Linked DNA regions of Tardiphaga sp. 709. The main gene of each other region encodes a partner of the protein of the gene in region 2 in a complex. Links are inferred from orthologs where the notes say so. Each region holds a gene or a part of one and is shown on either strand. Other genes may lie near its edges.

Region 1 (2,977 bases), 590 kb from region 2 along the record:
CGGCGGACTCACGGTCGAGACGTCGCCTCCCGGATTGGTCGACTTCATGCGAGAGGCGCCGGAACGGGCGCGTCGGGTTGCCGCGATTTGCGTCGGGGCCTTCGTGCTTGCCGAAGCGGGTGTGCTCGATGGCCGGCGCGCGACAACGCATTGGGCCTATGCCCGCGACATGCAGAGACAGTATCCGAAAGTGAAGGTCGAGGAGGATCGCATCTTCATCTGCGACGACACCGTCTGGACATCTGCTGGCATGACAGCGGGCATCGATCTTGCGCTCGCTCTGGTCGAAGCCGATCTCGGAGCTGACGTGGCGCGCAACATCGCGCGTAAAATGGTGATGTATCACCGTCGCGCGGGCGGTCAGTCGCAGTTCTCGGCGTTGCTGGAATTGTCGCCAAAATCGGATCGCATCCAGAATGCAATCGCCTTTGCCCGGGACAACCTGCAGAAGCCGCTGACTGTGAATGATCTCGCCGATGCGGCCAGTCTCAGCCCGCGCCAGTTTAGCCGCGCCTTTCATGCGGAGACCGGTCAATCACCCGCAAAGGCGATCGAGCACCTGCGATTGGAGGCCGCGCGGCTGATGATGGAGCAGAGCCGGCATCCCATCGACACCGTCGCGCAGCAGACGGGGTTTGCCGATCGTGACCGCATGCGCCGCGCATTTCTGCGTGCCTATGGCCAGCCGCCGCAGGTCATTCGTCGCAATGCACGGTCGCAGATGGACGCGTGAGCAGAGAAGCTCTTCGCTTCCCCTCTCCCCCAGCGCGGCAAAGCCGCGCGCCGCGGGAGAGGGTGCCTGAGCGTAGCGAAGGCGGGAGAGGGCCCTTTCCAAAAGCTCTGTCCTTCCGGTTCGCACCACCCCCTCTCCCGTCTCGAACGCACTGTCGTGCGTTCGATCCACCCTCTCCCACCTTCGCAGCTGCGCCGCGCGGGGGAGAGGGGGTCAGAGCTCCGCCGCAAACAAAAAAGCCCGACTTCTTGATGAAGACGGGCTTTGTTTGTCTGCTGACGGGCTTCACCCGATCTTGCGGCCGATATCCAGAAACTTCTGCCGGCGCTGCTGACGAATAGTCGCCGCGTCCATGCCGCGCATGTCGTTGAAAGCCTGCGCGATGGCGTCACCGGTGATGGCAATCATGGCGGCGGGGTCGCGGTGTGCGCCGCCTGGCGGCTCTTTCAGGATGGAATCGATCACGCCGAAACGCAGCAGATCCTGCGCGGTGATCTTCATATTGGTCGCGGCTTCCTGCGCCTTGGATGAGTCGCGCCACAGGATCGACGATGCCGCTTCCGGCGAGATCACGCTGTAGATGGCGTGTTCCAGCATCAGCACCTTGTTGGCGGTGGCAATGGCGATGGCGCCGCCCGAGCCGCCTTCGCCGATGATCACAGCGACATTGGCAACGCCAAGGCCGAGGCAGGCATCGGTGGAGCGTGCGATGGCTTCAGCCTGGCCGCGCTCTTCCGCGCCGATGCCGGGATAGGCGCCGGCGGTATCGACCAGCGACAGCACGGGAATGTTGAAACGGTCGGCCATCTCCATCAGGCGAACTGCCTTGCGGTAGCCTTCGGGGCGGGCCATGCCGAAATTATGCTTGAGGCGGCTCTCGGTGGTGTTTCCCTTTTCCTGGCCGAGCACGCAGACGCTCTCGCCGCGGAAACGGCCGAAGCCGGCCACCAGCGCTTCATCCTCGCCGAACTTGCGGTCGCCGGCGAGCGGCGTGAATTCGGTGATCAGCGCTTCCACGTAATTCATGCAATGCGGGCGCTGCGGATGCCGTGCGACCTGAGTCTTCTGCCACGGCGTCAGGTTCGCATAGAGCTCGTGCAGCGCGGCGACGGCCTTGTCCTCGATGCGCACGATCTCTTCGCCGATGTCGCTGCCGCTGGCGGCCAGCGTGCGCAATTCATCGATCTTGGAATCCAGCTCGGCAACGGGCTTTTCAAAGTCGAGATAGCTGCGCATGGGTTCGGACATTCACTGGATATGGGAAGGACGGACGGCGGGCGAAACTGCCGGTGCAGGCTTTTCAAGTCAATCGGGGCTGCAAGTCAAGCCGCGAAGGTGTCATTTACTTTGAAAAATCAAAGAGATATTTCAACATTCAAGCGCCTTTTTATGACGTTTCCATTGCTGTGTTGCGCTTGCGGCGATGCCACCACCAGATGGTGGTGCTGGCCAGCACGGCCGCCACGATCACCGCCTGAATCCAGTAGTGTTTGGCCTGACCTTCGAGGCCGGCGATGCCGCCATAGCGGTCCAGGACCGACACTGCGAGCACGCCGGGTAGCACATGCGCCGGCGCCCAGAGCAATGCTGCGGGGATGTTCACGGCATAGAATTTCGCCGGCGCCGTCCCCAGAGCGCCGGCCGTGACTGGTACGAAAGCGCGGATCGGCGGCACGAAGCGGCCGAGAAAGACGGCCAGCGTCCCGAAGCGGTGGAAGAAGGCCTCGCTCTGCGCCACGACGCCCGGATAATTCGATAGCGGCCACGCATCAAGCAGTTGTCTCTGCCGGATATGCCCGATCCAGAATGCGCCACCGTCGCCAAGCACGGCGCCCGCCACGGCGGCCACCAGCACCGCCACCAGATCGAGATCGCCTGCCGGAATCAGGGCGCTCAGCGCCAGAATGACCGTGGTGCCTGGGATGAATGTTCCGAGCACCGGCACGGCTTCCAGCAAGGCAGCGAGGAAAATAGTGAGGTAGCCCAGCCAGGCATGCGCGGCGACAAAATGGGTCAGGGAATCGATGAAGGACGTCACGAAATTCCGATCCGGCGTGGGATGCCTCAGCCAACTGTGACAGCATATATGATTGAAATGGCCGGCCGCGCCGTTCGATCCCCAAATACCGCTGCAAATTGATCGACCTGGAGCATCGGCTGATTCGCAGGGCAGACTTCCAAAAATTGCCGTTAGAACCTATCTCGATGATAACATTCGGGAACTTTGATGAAGAGCTGGGCTTT
Region 2 (2,981 bases):
TGACCACCAGCGGCCGCGGCACGCGCTCCTCGAGATCGCCAAGGGCCGCCGCGATCACGCGCCCGCCATCGGCATTGTGGCCGCCGTCGAGCCAGAGTTCGGAATCGGCGGGCGCCGCCGCGACAAGCTTGCCTGAGGTTAGCCGTTGCATCCGCGCCGGCCATTCGGCGCGCGCCACACCCGTCTCATAGGCGGCCGGATCAATCTTGAAGATATCCAGCGCACGCAAAGTCGCAATCGCAAGGCCGGCATTACCGAACTGATGGCGCCCGAACAACCGCGGTGCCGCGATATCCATCAGCCCGCGGTCGTCCTGATACACCAGACGGCCACGCTCGATATTGACGTGCCATTCCTGCCCGGCACTGACGAGTGGCGCATGCATCTTGCGCGCCTGCTGCTCGATCACGTCGGCGACATCGGGCGATTGCTCGGCCGTGATCGCCGGCACACGACGCTTGATGATGCCGGCCTTCTCGCTGGCAATCTTTGCGAGCGTATCGCCGAGAAAATCGGTGTGATCGATGGCGATCGGCGTCAGCACGCAGGCAGCTGGTGTTTCGATCACATTGGTCGCATCAAGGCGGCCACCGAGACCGACTTCGAGCAGTACGACATCAGCGGGATGCTTTGCGAACAAATCGAATGCGACCGCAGTCTCGGCCTCGAACAGCGTGATCGGCGCGCCGGCATTGACCGTCTCGACATGGGCGAACGCGTCACGCAATGCGTCGTCGCTCACCAATGTGCCGGCAAGCCGGATGCTCTCATTCATGCGGACGAGATGCGGCGAGGTGTAGACGTGGACGCGCAGGCCTGCGGCTTCACAGATCGCGCGCAGATAGGCGATGGTCGAGCCCTTGCCGTTGGTGCCGGCAACGTGAATCATCGGGGGCAGCTTGCGCTCGGGATTGCCGAGCTGCGCCATCAGCCGCTGCATGCGGGTCAGCGACAGATCGATGGCGGTTGGATGCAGCTTCGAGAGCCGCGCCAGAATCTCGCCGAGGTCGGGCGACGATGGCGGCGCGGAGGTGCTCACGCGTGCGCGGCCGGCACCGCGTCAGGAGCCACGAGGATCTCGGCCGGAATGCTCTCCGCGCGCGGCGGGCTCGCAATGGCCGGAGACTTCGTCAGCAGACGGCAGAGACGCGCCAGCGTCGGCTTCAGATCGTGGCGATGCACGACCATGTCGATCATGCCGTGGTCACGGAGATATTCGGCGCGCTGGAAACCTTCCGGCAGTTTCTCGCGGATGGTCTGTTCGATCACGCGCGCACCGGCAAAGCCGATCAGCGCGCCGGGCTCGGCGATCTGGACATCACCCAGCATCGCATAGGACGCGGTGACGCCGCCTGTGGTTGGATTGGTCAGCACGACGATGTAAGGCAGCTTGGCCTCGCGCAGCATCTGCACGCCAACAGTCGTGCGCGGCAGCTGCATCAGCGAGAGAATGCCTTCCTGCATCCGCGCGCCGCCGGAGGCTGCGAACACGATGAAGGGCGACTTTTTCTCGACCGCGAGTTCGAGCCCGCGCACCAGCGCTTCACCGGCAGCCATGCCGAGCGAACCGCCCATGAAATCGAAATCCTGTACGGCGACGACGACGCCAGAGCCTTCCATCTTGCCGTAACCGACCTTGACCGAGTCATTCATGCCGGTCTTGGTGCGGGCATCCTTGATGCGGTCGACATATTTGCGCTCGTCGCGAAACTTCAGCGGATCGGCGATCACTTCGGGCAGCGCGACGTCGTACCAGGTCTCGTTGTCGAAGATCGACTTCATGCGGGCGGTGGCGCCCATACGCATGTGATAGTTCGAGCCGGGAATGACGAACTGGTTGCTCTCGACGTCCTTGTAGAACACGAGCTGTCCGGTATCCGGGCACTTGATCCAGAGGTTCTCGGGCGTATCGCGCTTGAGGATGCTGCGGATCTTCGGCCGGACGACGTTGGTGAGCCAGTTCATATGTGTCTCCGCGTCGCTGAGATGATGCGTCGCTCTGATATCTATATGGCGGCCGGGACGGAGCCCGGCAACCGTTGTTCCCGGTTGATGGAGGCCAATTGTGGCTTATTCCGCAGCCTGTTTGGCCCCATGAACGCCCTGGGCGAGGGCTGCGGCCAGATCGGCGACCGCGCTGACGGTCCTGGCCGTGGCCTTGCCATCGGCGTCCAGCGAGCCTTTCAGCGCATCGATCAGCGCCGTGCCGACCACAGCGCCATTGGCATGCCGGGCGATGTCGTGGGCCGCTTCCGGCGTCCGGATGCCGAAGCCGACACAAACCGGCAGCTTCGTATGACGCTTGATCCGCGCCACGGCCGTGCTCACGACGGATGAATCCGCGCTGGCACTGCCGGTGATGCCCGTGACCGAGACGTAATAGACGAAGCCCGAGGTGTTCGCGAGCACCGCCGGGAGGCGCTTGTCATCGGTGGTCGGCGTGGCCAGACGGATGAAGTTCAATCCGGCTTTGATTGCCGGCAGGCAGAGCTCAGCGTCTTCTTCCGGCGGCAAATCGACGATGATCAGACCATCCACGCCGGCCGCCTTGGCATCGGGCAAGAACTTGTCGACGCCGTAAATATAGATCGGATTGTAGTAGCCCATCAGCACGATCGGCGTCTTGTTGTCGGAGCTGCGGAAGTCGCGCACGAGCTGCAACGTCTTCTTCAGCGTCATGCCGGCCTGCAGCGCGCGCAGGCCTGCGGCCTGGATCGACGGGCCGTCGGCCATCGGATCGGTGAAGGGCATACCGATCTCGATAATGTCGGCGCCGGCCTTCGGCAGCGCCTTGACGATTTCGAGCGCGGTGGCGGGATCTGGATCGCCGGCCATCACGAAAGTCACGAAAGCCGCGCGGCCTTCGGCCTTGAGTTCGGCGAAACGGGTATCGATGCGGGTGGTCACGACTGCCTGCCCTTCAGGATATCGCCGACCTGCGGGACATCCTTGTCGCCGCGGCCGGAGAGGTTGACGACCAT

Evidence for each region. Proteins that work in one complex are often made in the same cells at the same time.
Region 1: the proteins of accD (region 2) and RSO67_RS15445 are in contact, whole or in part, in a solved structure (PDB 8UXZ), measured with the Escherichia coli proteins. The link is inferred for Tardiphaga sp. 709 from one-to-one orthologs.

What each region holds. Positions count from the first base shown.
Region 1 is NZ_CP135529.1:3,148,308-3,151,284, reverse strand. It holds RSO67_RS15445 (acetyl-CoA carboxylase carboxyltransferase subunit alpha), read right to left. Parts: upstream 1,982-2,977; coding sequence 1,019-1,981; downstream 1-1,018. Other genes in the region: RSO67_RS15440 (DedA family protein), read right to left, coding at 2,121-2,771; RSO67_RS15450 (GlxA family transcriptional regulator), read left to right, coding at 1-733. UniProt on the Escherichia coli protein: Component of the acetyl coenzyme A carboxylase (ACC) complex. First, biotin carboxylase catalyzes the carboxylation of biotin on its carrier protein (BCCP) and then the CO(2) group is transferred by the carboxyltransferase to acetyl-CoA to form malonyl-CoA.
Region 2 is NZ_CP135529.1:3,735,935-3,738,915, reverse strand. It holds accD (acetyl-CoA carboxylase, carboxyltransferase subunit beta), read right to left. Parts: upstream 1,966-2,981; coding sequence 1,036-1,965; downstream 1-1,035. Other genes in the region: trpB (tryptophan synthase subunit beta), read right to left, coding at 2,904-2,981; trpA (tryptophan synthase subunit alpha), read right to left, coding at 2,071-2,907; RSO67_RS18320 (folylpolyglutamate synthase/dihydrofolate synthase family protein), read right to left, coding at 1-1,039.